Linked DNA regions of Indioceanicola profundi. The protein of the gene in region 2 interacts with the protein of the main gene of each other region in a pairwise test. Links are inferred from orthologs where the notes say so. Each region holds a gene or a part of one and is shown on either strand. Other genes may lie near its edges.

What was found.
Region 1: the proteins of hfq (region 2) and rho interact in binary tests that used the Escherichia coli proteins (3 or more experiments, as listed by UniProt). The link is inferred for Indioceanicola profundi from one-to-one orthologs.

The regions. Positions count from the first base shown.
Region 1 is NZ_CP030126.1:3,015,235-3,021,241, forward strand. The notes cover bases 2,131-4,974. They hold rho (transcription termination factor Rho), read right to left. Parts: upstream 4,264-4,974; coding sequence 2,998-4,263; downstream 2,131-2,997. Other genes in these bases: rsmI (16S rRNA (cytidine(1402)-2'-O)-methyltransferase), read left to right, coding at 2,131-2,148; DOL89_RS14445 (YraN family protein), read left to right, coding at 2,151-2,540; DOL89_RS24955 (hypothetical protein), read right to left, coding at 2,590-2,760; DOL89_RS14455 (cation-translocating P-type ATPase), read left to right, coding at 4,661-4,974. Outside these bases: DOL89_RS14435 (penicillin-binding protein activator), read right to left, coding at 1-1,181; more of rsmI, read left to right, coding at 1,159-2,130; more of DOL89_RS14455, read left to right, coding at 4,975-6,007. UniProt on the Escherichia coli protein: Facilitates transcription termination by a mechanism that involves Rho binding to the nascent RNA, activation of Rho's RNA-dependent ATPase activity, and release of the mRNA from the DNA template.
Region 2 is NZ_CP030126.1:1,339,425-1,345,333, forward strand. The notes cover bases 1,589-4,334. They hold hfq (RNA chaperone Hfq), read right to left. Parts: upstream 3,213-4,334; coding sequence 2,964-3,212; downstream 1,589-2,963. Other genes in these bases: DOL89_RS24765 (hypothetical protein), read left to right, coding at 1,589-1,592; hflX (GTPase HflX), read right to left, coding at 1,625-2,905; DOL89_RS06380 (HAD family hydrolase), read right to left, coding at 3,295-3,999; DOL89_RS06385 (D-amino-acid transaminase), read right to left, coding at 3,996-4,334. Also shown: DOL89_RS06355 (SDR family NAD(P)-dependent oxidoreductase), read left to right, coding at 1-402; DOL89_RS06360 (inositol monophosphatase family protein), read right to left, coding at 421-1,224; more of DOL89_RS24765, read left to right, coding at 1,407-1,588; more of DOL89_RS06385, read right to left, coding at 4,335-4,877; Trk system potassium transporter TrkA, read right to left, coding at 4,928-5,909. UniProt on the Escherichia coli protein: RNA chaperone that binds small regulatory RNA (sRNAs) and mRNAs to facilitate mRNA translational regulation in response to envelope stress, environmental stress and changes in metabolite concentrations.

The DNA.
Region 1 (6,007 bases), 1.7 Mb from region 2 along the record:
TCGTGCGGTTCGAACGGGCGGTCGTCCATGCTGCCGCGGGCCAGGACGGAGGCAAGGGCCGTGGCGTCGTAGGCCAGCGTGGCCAGCCGGTGCGGGCGCTGCCCGTAGATCTGCTCGTACCGCTTCTCGAAATCGGCCCTGGCGCTCGGCGGCGGGGCGGCGAACCAGCCGCCGACCAGCGCCGGTTCCCGCCCGAGATCGGGCTCATCCCACTGGCCGGTGCCCAGGAACTTCACCGGGCCGGGGTCCACGTCGAAGAAGGGGAACAGGGCCGCAAGCTCCCGCAGGGACTGACCGCCTTCCGCCAGCATCACGGCGCGGAAGGGCAGGTCCCCGAAGGTCTCTGCGTTCTGCAGCCGGCGCAAGGCCTGCTTGGCCGCCCCGTCGCCCTGTTCCGCCAGCTGGGCCAGCTTCGCCCGCTCCTCCTCCAGCGCCTGGCGGCGCTGGTCGAAGTCGGACAGGCGCTTCACCACCTCCGTCACGTCGGTCTGGCCGGGGGTGTAGCGCTCCACCTTCGTGACCTCGCCGCCAGTGCGGGCGACGGTCTGGGTCAGGCTGTCCACCACGGCCTGACCGTGTGGCGTGGTGGGGGCCAGGACGCCGAATGTGGAATAGCCCTGCGCCGCCGCATAGCCGACGACGCGCGCCACCTGCTCCTGCGGCTGGAGGCCAAGCACCCAGAGTCCGCCGCCGGCGATGTTCCAGTCATTGGAGAAGGCCAGGACCGGCACCCCGGCGGAGGCCGCCATCGGCTTCACGGCGGCGGCATCGGGGCTGAACAGGGGGCCGAGGATCAGGTCCGCCCCCTTCTCCAGCACGTCGCCGGCCGCGGCGGTCGCACCCCCGGCATTTCCGCCGGTGTCGCGGGGCAGCAGCAGGATACGGTCGTCCGCCACGTCGAACAGGGCCATCTGCGCGGCATCCAGCATGGACTGGCCGACCACGGCCCCCGGTCCGGACAGCGGCACCAGCAGCGCCACCCTGATCTTTCCGTCTTCCACGGGAACCGGTTGAGCAGGCTCCGGAAGCTGGACCTGCGGCGGGACTTGCGGCGTCGGGGCCGGGGCCGGTACGTTGGACCCGCTGGAGCAAGCGCCCAGCAGCCCCGTGAGCGCAAGCGCCCCCGCCAGAAGGCGCATCCGTGCCGCACCCGTACCCTTGGACATCGTCATCTCCGCCATGGCTCCTTCAACTCCCCCGGACCGGGACGGCCCGACCTGTTCAAGCAACATTCCGGGAACCGCCGATCCGGACGATCGGGCGGATGATACCACCGATGCGCCGGAGCCTAACGGCACCGCCGCCGCACGTAAACCGTCCCCCGGCCTGTACATCGTCGCGACCCCCATCGGCAATGCCGGCGACATCACGTTGCGGGCGCTGGAGACGCTGAAGGGCGTCGACACCATCGCCTGCGAGGATACACGCGTCACCGGCAAGCTGATGCAGCGATACGGCGTGCGCACCCGGCTGGTTCCATACCACGATCACAACGCGGCGAAGATGCGGCCGCAGATCCTGTCCCGCATCGCGGCGGGGGAGGCCATCGCGCTGGTGTCCGACGCCGGCACGCCGCTGGTGTCCGACCCCGGCTACAAGCTGGTGCGCGACGCGGCGGCCCAGGGCCTGCCGGTCACCCATCTGCCGGGGGCCAGCGCCGCTTTGACCGCCCTGGTGCTGTCCGGCCTGCCCAGCGACCGCTTCCTGTTCACGGGCTTCCTGCCCAACAAGCAGGGGGCGCGGCGGGCGGAGCTGGAAGGGCTGAGGCCGGTCAAGGCTACGCTGATCCTGTATGAGAGCGCGCAGCGGCTGGAGGACCTGCTCCAGGACGCCGCCGAGGTGCTGGGCGGCCGCGAGGCGGCGGTGGCGCGGGAGCTGACCAAGATGTTCGAGGAGGTGCGGCGCGGCACCCTGCCGGACCTGGCCGCCCATTACCGCGAGGCCGGCCCGCCCAAGGGCGAGGTGGTGGTGGTGATCGGCCCCCCGCCGGAGGGAGAGGCGGAGGCCGATGCCGCCGACATGGACCGGCTGCTGCGCGATGCCCTGGCCAGCATGTCCGTGCGCGACGCCGCCGCCCATGTGGCCACCGTGACCGGGCAGCCCAAAAAGGCGGTCTATGCCAGGGCGCTCGAGCTGTCGAAGGAATAGAGATGGCCGCTCCCGCCCGCAGCAGGCGCGACCGGGAACGGGCCGAAGGGCTGGGGCGGCGGGCGGAATGGCTCTGCCGGCTGGCCTTGTGGCTGAAGGGCTATCGTATCCTGGGCTCGCGGGTGCGGGTTCCGGCGGGGGAGATCGACATACTGGCCGCCCGGCGCACCCGGTTCGGCCCCGTACTGGCCGTGGTGGAGGTCAAGGCCCGCAGCCGGGAGGAGCTGGCCCATGCCGCCGTCGGCCGGTCGAGCTGGCAGCGGCTGGCGCGGGCCGCGGGGCAGGTGCAGGCGGCCCGCCGAGGCGTGCGGGATCATACGCCCCGCTTCGACCTGATGATCGTGCTGCCGGGGCGCTGGCCCCTGCATCTGGAGGATTACTGGCGACCTTGAGGGTGTCCGGCCCCCTCTCCCCCGCGGGGAGAGGGGCATTCATTCTGATTCAGGCGGCGGTCCGCATCTCCTCCCGCCGCCGGCGGGAGAGGCGGTCGGAGGTGGCTTCGACCACGCGGCGCACCTCGTCAGGCGACAGCCCGTCGCGGGCCATCACCAGACGCACCAGGGGATCGTCCAGCAATTCGTGCAGCTTCGGCTCGCGGATGTGCTCGCTCATGGCAATGCTTCCTCACAGAAAATCGGCGCCCGTCTTGACGCAGGCGTCCGAACGGTCCTGCCGCCCGTCGGAGCGGCGAGCGATTAATGCTCCACCTGGATTACAGGCACATGTCCGGACGGAGTCCTTTTCGGGATGCGGCCACAGAAGTACCTCCGCCGGGCAGCATTGAAACAGAAACGCCCCGGACGGATGGTCCGGGGCGCCTGCATTTCCGCCTGATCGTTCGGGATCGGGCTACTGGTTCATGCTGTCGAAGAACTCGTTGTTGGTCTTCGAGGATTTCAGCTTGTCGACCAGGAATTCCACGGCGTCCTGGGTGCCCATCGGGTTCAGGATGCGGCGCAGGATCCACATCTTCGCCATGGCGCCGCGGTCCACCAGCAGCTCCTCCTTGCGGGTGCCCGACTTCTGGATGTCGATGGCCGGGAAGACGCGCTTGTCGGACAGCTTGCGGTCCAGCACGATCTCGCTGTTGCCGGTGCCCTTGAACTCTTCGAAGATCACCTCGTCCATGCGGCTGCCGGTATCGATCAGCGCCGTGGCGATGATGGTCAGGCTTCCGCCCTCCTCGATGTTGCGGGCGGCACCGAAGAAGCGCTTCGGCCGCTGCAGGGCGTTGGCGTCGACACCGCCGGTCAGCACCTTGCCGGACGACGGCACCACCGTGTTGTAGGCGCGGCCGAGGCGGGTGATGCTGTCCAGCAGGATCACGACGTCGCGCTTGTGCTCGACCAGCCGCTTCGCCTTCTCCAGCACCATCTCCGTCACCTGGACGTGCCGGGTCGCCGGCTCGTCGAAGGTGGAGCTGATGACCTCGCCCCGGACGGAGCGGGCCATGTCGGTCACCTCTTCCGGCCGCTCGTCGATGAGCAGCACGATCAGATAGACCTCGGGATGGTTGGTGGCGATGGAGTGGGCGATGTTCTGCAGCATCACGGTCTTGCCCGTGCGCGGCGGAGCGACGATCAGGGCGCGCTGGCCCTTGCCCAGCGGGGCCACCAGGTCGATGACCCGGGTGGTCATGTCCTTCTTCTTGGCCGTGGGATCGACCTCGACCTCCAGCTTCAGCCGCTCATCCGGGTAGAGCGGCGTCAGGTTGTCGAAGTTGATCCGGTGCCGCACCTTCTCCGGCGCGTCGAAGTTGATGGAGTTGACCTTCAGCAGGGCGAAGTACCGCTCCCCATCCTTGGGCGCGCGGATCTGGCCTTCCACCGTGTCGCCGGTGCGCAGGCCGAAGCGGCGCACCTGGCTGGGGGAGACATAGATGTCGTCGGGGCCCGGCAGATAGTTGCTCTCCGGCGCGCGGAGGAAGCCGAAGCCGTCGGACAGGACCTCCAGCACGCCTTCCCCATAGATGGGAACGTCGTTGTCGGCGAGCTGCTTGAGAATCGCGAACATCATGTCCTGCTTGCGCAGGGTGCCGGCATTCTCGATCTGGAGCTCCTCCGCGAATGCGAGAAGCTCGGCGGGCGTCTTGGCCTTCAGGTCCTGAAGATTCATCGGGGTCCGGTAGTACGGTTGGGCAATGCGGGAGGGTGGCAGGTGGGTTGGACCCTGGCCGGGTCCGGGGCGGGCTGGACCCGATCGAACCGGCTATGATCCGGCGGAGCAGGTCAGCGAAGGTGTCGGTGATCAGGCCTCGGTAACGCCGCCCCTGGGAAGGGCGCCGGAGAGTGCGTTAGACTCTCGGTAGGAACGGGCCTGTAGCCATGCAGATGGTTACCCCAGCTTCCAATCCAAGTCAAAAACAAAAGCAACACGTCCCAATTCCCGGCAAACCGATGCTTTCGCCGGAAAACGGATCGGAGGGAGCATGATTTGAGCCGGATCAATGCGGGCCCGCCCGCAGCCGTCTAGAAACGAGGAAGATCGACCGGAAGACCGCGGAGCCCTTGCCATGGACAGCCTGAACCCTGCGCCGAAGACGGAGCCCGCCCCCTGGCATGCCCTGCACCGGGACGATGTCTACCGCCAGCTCGACAGCGGACCGGAGGGGCTGCATCCGGAGGAGGCGGCCCGGAGGCTGGAACGGCACGGGCCGAACCGGCTGACTCCGCCGGCCCCTGTCTCGTCCCTGCGGCGCTTCCTGCGCCAGTTCGCCAGCGCGCTGATCCTGATCCTGGTGGCGGCGGCCGTGGTGATGGCGATGCTGGGCGACTGGGTGGATGCGGCGGTGGTGGCGGGCGTCGTCCTGATCAACGCCGCCATCGGCTTCATCCAGGAGGGCAAGGCGGAGAAGGCCATGGAGGCCATCCGCAACATGCTGAGCCCCCAGGCCAGCGTGGTGCGCCAGGGCGCGCGCCAGCCCATCCCGGCGGAGCATCTCGTACCCGGCGACGTGGTCCACCTCGCCTCCGGCGACAAGGTGCCGGCCGACCTGCGGGTGGTGGAGGCGCGTGGGCTCCAGGTGCAGGAGGCGGCCCTGACCGGCGAGAGCCTGCCTGTGGGCAAGCACACCGACCCGGTGGCGGAGGATGCCGCTCTGGGCGACCGCCGCTCCAGCCTCTATTCCGGCACGCTGGTGGCGCGGGGACAGGCGGTCGGGGTGGTGGTGGCCACGGGCGACGCCACGGAGATCGGCCGCATCGGCGCGCTGCTGGCACGGACGGAGCAGGGCGAGACGCCGCTGATGGCCCAGCTCGGCGCGTTCGGGCGCTGGCTGACCGCCGCGATCCTGGGACTGGGGGCCGCGACCTTCGCGGTCGGGGTGCTGTTCCGCGGCTATACGGCGGAGGAGATGTTCGGGGCCGCCGTCGGGCTGGCCATCGCCGCGATCCCGGAAGGGCTGCCCGCCATCATGACCATCACGCTGGCCATCGGCGTCACCCGCATGGCCCGGCGCAAGGCCATCATCCGCCGCCTGCCGGCGGTGGAGACGCTGGGGGCGGTCAGCGTGATCTGCACCGACAAGACCGGCACCCTGACCCGCAACGAGATGACCGTCCGCTCCGCCCGGACGGCCGTGAAGAGCTATGCGGTGGAGGGCACCGGCTATGCCCCGACGGGTGCGGTGCTGGATGGCGGCGGCACAGCCATCGACGACCCGCTGCTGACCGAACTCGCCCGCGCCGTCCTGCTGTGCAACGACGCCCGCATCTTCCAGGGGGATGATGGCTGGGGCGTGGAGGGCGACCCGGTGGACGGGGCCATGCTGGCCTTCGCCGGGAAGCTGGGCATGGAGCGGCGGCCCGTCCTGGCGGCCTATCCCCAGCTCGATGCCGTCCCGTTCGAGAGCGACCGGGCC
Region 2 (5,909 bases):
CTGCCGGGCATGGTGGCGCGCGGCAAGGGGCACATCATCAACATCAGCTCCACCGCCGGCAGCTATCCCTATCCGGGCGGGCATGTCTATTGCGCGTCAAAGGCCTTCGTAACGCAGTTCAGCCTGGCTCTCAGGGCCGACCTGATCGGCACCGGGGTGCGGGTCACGTCCGTGGAGCCCGGCATGGTGGAAACCAGCTTCAGCTTGGTCCGCTTCAAGGGCGATGAGGAGAAGGCCCGGAAGGTCTACGCCGATACGGTGCCGCTGACCGCGGAGGATGTTGCCGAGGCGGTGACCTGGGCGGCCACGCTGCCCCCGCATTTCAACGTAAACCGGGTCGAAATAATGCCGACCACCCAGGGTCCGGGCGCACTCGGGGTATATCGCACCCCGAAGAGCTGATGGAGTTCCAGGGGGCGGTCACACCCCGAATAGAAGCTCGTGCAGCGCCCGCCAGCTTTCGCGGTCGGGCGCAAGCAGCAGACCGCCCTCAATCTCCGTCGGGGAATAAGGCAATCCGTTCAACCGGGCGCCATAACCGCCGGCCTCCCGATGGATCAGAACGCCTGGGGTATGGTCCCAGGGCATCATGCGCCGGTACAGGGCGAAATGCGCTTCTCCCCTCGCCAGGCGGAGATATTCGTGGCCCGCGCAGTAGAGGTCGAAGCACTCGCGCAGAGCGCCTTTCTTCTCCTCCATCTGATCGCGCATGCGGCGGTCGAAGAAGCGGTTCTTGATCGCTCCGCTCGACTCAGACAGGGGAGCCGGAGCGGCTACCTGTAGACGGCCACCACCCATCCAGGCGCCCTCGCCTTTGGCGGCCGTCGCCGTTTCACCGCCGATCGGGTCGTGAATCCAACCGGCAAGCGTTTCGCCCGCACTCACCAGCGCGACCATCACCGCGAAGACCGGCTTGCCAGAGGCGAAATTCTGCGTTCCGTCGACGGGATCGACGATCCAGACCGGAGCCTCCTCGAAGACCCTTCCCAGCACCTTGGCATCCGCGGCGTAGGCTTCCTCTCCCAGGACCGTGGAGCCGGGTAGCAGATCGGTCAGGCGGCGGGTCAGTTCGCGTTCCGCGGCTTCGTCTGCAATGGTGACGATGTCGCCGGGGCCCTTCATCCGGACATCCGCCTCCTCCAGCCGGCGGAAACGGGGCAGGATTTCCGACGCGGCGACATCGGCGATGATGGAGGTTACCCGATCCATATCCGGAAGCGTCACTCAAGCCCCCTCAATCCAGTTGTGCGCCCGTCCTGCGGACGGACCTTCATAGGGCTAAACGGGTGCGGCTTCAAATGCGCCGTACCCAAGGGCGACTTTCCGCCAGTAGCATGCAAGTCCCTGCGTGACGTGGCAGCCTGGGAATGGTTGGTCCGGACCTCATCGCTTCAAAGGAGGGCCAGATGGCGGACCGGAACGAACAAGGTGGGAAAGATTCGGAGAAAACCTTGGGTCAGCAGCAGGGTGACCTGCCGGAGGACGCCGGGACGACGCGGCCCGGAGGTGCGGGGATTGGCCAGCCTGGAGAGAAGAAGCCGGACCGGCCTGCGATCCAGGGCGTCGATCATCCCAAGCCGAACCAGACATGAGAGAAAGGCGGGCCGGCGAACCGGCCCGCCCATTATGCACGGCGTGCTTCCTGCACCGGCGGCATGGGCTGTACCTCATAGCCGAACCGGCCGGTGAAGCGCGCCACGTCGGCCGGTTCCAGCGCCACCCGCAGATGGGCGTTGGTCTCATCATCGCTGCGGTCGAGGATTTCGCCTCGGCTGTGCAGCCATGCGATCGCAGCGCCATCGGCCAGATCCACCGCAAGCTCGATAACATCCCGCCCGGCGACCATCCGGCGGTCGATGAAGTCGAACAGAGTGTCGATCCCTTCACCGGTCAGGGCGGAAATCGCGACTGTGCCGCCAGCCCGGCGGGCTTGGCGCAGCAACGACTCCCGTTCCTCCTCCGGCAGCAGATCGACCTTGTTCAGCACCTCGACCAAGCGGTCGTCCGTGTCCGCCGTGATGCCGAGGTCTTTCAGAACCTGCTCCACATCGGCCTTCTGGGCCTCTGTGTCCGGGTGGGAAACGTCCCGGACATGCAGGATGATGTCAGCGGCCTGAACTTCCTCAAGCGTGGCGCGGAACGCTTCCACAAGCCCGTGCGGCAGGTCGGAGATAAAGCCGACCGTGTCCGACAGGATGATCTTGCGATTCGACGGAAGCACGATGGACCGCATGGTCGGGTCCAGCGTGGCAAACAGAAGGTCCTTGGCGAACACCTCCGCCCCGGCCATCCGGTTGAACAGCGTCGACTTCCCGGCATTGGTGTAGCCGACCAGCGCCACCACCGGATAGGGCACCTTCTCCCGCGCCTTACGGTGCAGGCCGCGGGTGCGCCTCACCTCATCCAGTTCACTCTTCAGCTTGACAATGCGGTCGCCGATCAGCCGCCGGTCCAGCTCGATCTGGCTTTCGCCAGGACCGCCGAGGAAGCCGAAGCCGCCGCGCTGCCGCTCCAGATGGGTCCAGGACCGGACGAGACGGGAACGCTGATATGTCAGCGCCGCCAGTTCGACCTGCAACTGGCCCTCACGGGTCCGGGCGCGGGCGCCGAAGATTTCCAGGATCAGGCCGGTGCGGTCGATGACCTTCACCTTCCATTCCCGTTCCAGATTGCGCTGCTGAATGGGCGTAAGGGCATGGTCGACGATGACCAGTTGAGCCTCGGCCTCCTCGGCGCGCCGCCCGATCTCCTCCACAGCGCCGGTGCCCAGAAGGGTGGCCGGACGCGGGCGTGTGACACGCACGCAGGTGGCGAATGCGACTTCGAGATCAATGGCGAGTGCAAGCCCGGCCGCCTCTTCCAGGCGCGCCGCGGGAGCGCGGCTGTCGTCCCGGTCGCCGGGCATGACCGGGTGGATGACGACGGCGCGGGTTGCAGGCCCGCGCACGTCGGAAACAGATATATTAGTCGTGGTCGGCCTCCTTGGCCGGCTCAAAAAGCTGAATCGGGTGAGCCGGCATCACAGTCGAAATCGCGTGCTTATAGACAAGCTGCGAATGGGCATCGCGGCGCAGAAGCACGGAAAAATTATCGAACCAAGTGATGATACCCTGTAGCTTCACGCCGTTGACCAGAAAGACGGTGACGGGCGTCTTGTTCTTACGGACGTGATTCAGAAATACGTCCTGAACGTTCTGTGATTTTTCTGACATTGGAGCAGCCTCGCTTTGCTCAGTTTTTTGGGGTTCTTACGAACCCAGACGACGGATGCGGCGAGTCTGCCGGAAGCCCCGGTCACGGACGCGCCGCCGCCTTGACGGATATGGTATCACCAATCCGCTGCACCAAGGCGGAAATCGCAGCACAGCCATCCAACCGATATGCCGGCGGGAAACGGTCCAGGTTCGGCCCATCGGTCGGGGTCGAGCCGACCAGAACAGGAAGACATCCGGCCCGGTGTGCGCATTCCATATCGACATCGGCGTCCCCCACGAACCAGACATCCCGCCCAGGCGGAATGCCCGATGGTGACAAGGCCATTTCAACCGGCGCGACTGCCGGCTTGTCCGTCGGTGCATCCGTAGCGCCGACCAGCCGTCCGAAGTAGCCGTCCCAACCCAGATGCGTCGCTTCGGCACGAAGGAACTGCCCCTTCTTGTTGGAAACCACCGCCAGATAGATACCGCTCGCATGCAGTTCCTTCAGCAGCCTCTCGGCTCCTGCCAGCGGTTCCAGGTAGGCGATGTGGTTCTGCTCGAAGTGGGCATAGAAGATGTCCCGCGCGCGGTGCCAATCGTCACCGAAGATCGTCGGGAAGCTGTCCCGCAGGCTGTGGCGGATGCGCTTATAGCCCTCCTCCATGGTCCAGGGTTCCATCCCGAACGCGGTCAGGGCAGCGTTGATCGAAGCAACGACGCATCCCCAGTTGCTGACAAGCGTGTTGTCCCAATCGAACAGGATGGCCCGGGGCAGCGTGTCGGGAATGGTGGCGGTCATCATGCATTCTCCGCCGGCAGCGGCACTGGATCGGGCGTGCCGACATGGTTCATATAGGCCTGTCGCAATTGCCGGCCGAGCGGTCCCGGCTTTCCGTTCCCGACAGGCTTCCCGTCGATGCTGGTAACCGGAAGGACGAAGGTGCTGGCGCTTGAGATGAAGGCTTCTTTCGCCCGGTACGCCTCATCCAGGGTAAAGGCGCGCTCCTCGAACGGGATTCCGAGGCCCGCGGCAAGGCGGATCAGGCTCTGGCGGGTGATGCCGTTGAGGATCAGACTACTGGCCGGGCGGGTGACCAGCGCACCCGCCTCCGTCACGATCCAGGCATTGGAGGAACAGCCCTCCGTCACTGTGCCGTCCGGATCGATCTGCCACGCTTCGAAAGCTCCCTTCTCCACTGCCTGCTGCTTGCCCAGAACCTGCGGCAGCAGGCTGACCGACTTGATGTCGCGGCGCAGCCAACGGATGTCGGGGATGGTGACGACCGGAACGCCGTCCGCCAGTTGCCGCGGGCTCTGGAATTTGGTCCGGCGGCAGGTCAGCACCAGCGTCGGGGCCGCCTTGGCCGGGAACTTGAAATCGCGCGGCGCCCGGCCACGGGTGATCTGGATATAGAGCAGCGCATCGGCCATGCGGTTCCGGACGACCATCTGCCGCATGATCATTTTCAGCGTCTGCGGCGTGACCGGCCAAGCGATGCGGAGTTCATCCAAGGAGCGGGCGAGGCGTGCCAGATGACCTTCCTCGTCCGCCAGCCTGCCGTTGACCACGGTGACGACCTCATAGACGCCGTCGGCAAACTGGAAGCCGCGATCCTCGATATGGACCGTGGCACTGTCATGCGGCACGTACCTGCCGTCGACATAGGCGATGCGGGGCATGGACGGACAGGCTCCGGGAGCTTCGAGAGGTTTGAAGCGGCAATCGGAGTTCAGAAGAACTCGAGCCGCACGGCGAACATCTTCTCCACCTTCTTCACCTGCCCGACCTCCGCCAGGATGATGACGCGGTCGTTCGGCTTCACCACGGTGGAGGGGCGCGGAATGATTACTTCGCTTCCGCGCACGATCGCCCCGACGATGACCCCGGCCGGCAGCCGGATGTCCCGCAGGGGCTGGTTCACCAGCGCGGATGTCTCCAGCGCTTCCGCTTCTATCACCTCGGCGAAGCCCTCGCGCAGGGAATGCACCGCCTTGATGCGTCCGCGCCGGACATGCTGGAGGATCGACGATACGGTGATGGAGCGCGGGCTGACCACCGCGTCGATGCCCAGCGGGTGGACCAGTGGCTGGTATGTGGTCTTGTTGATCAGCGTAATTGCCCGCTCGCAGCCATACCGCTTGGCCAGCAGGGAGGCGAGGATGTTGCCCTCGTCATTGTTGGTAACGGCCACCACCGTCTCGCTGGCGCGGACATTAGCCTCTTCCAGGATGTCCGGGTCGAGGCCGTCGCCGTGCAGCACCATGGTCCGCGACAGACGCTGCGCCACATACTGGGCGCGTTTGCGGTCTACCTCAATGATGCGGGCAGAGACCTGGGCGTGCTTCTCCTCGATCTCCTCGGCCAGACACAGGCCGATATTTCCACCGCCGATGATGATCACCCGGCGGGCTTCGGGCTCCTCATGGCCGAAAGCGGCCATCGCGCGGCCCACATGGTTCGTATCGGCAACGAAATAAACCTCGTCCCCGGCCAGCATCTGGTCGTCGCCGGAGGGGATGATGGGCTTCTCGTTCCGGACTATGGCCACCACCTCGATGTTGAGGTCCGGGAACAGGCCGGTGAGTTGGCGCAGCGGCGTGTTGATGATCGGGCAGCTCTCCGTGCAGACGACGCCGACTACCCGCACCTTGCCGTCGGCCAGCGGGATCATGTCAAACGCGCCCGGCACCTGAAGGCGGCGGGCGACCGCC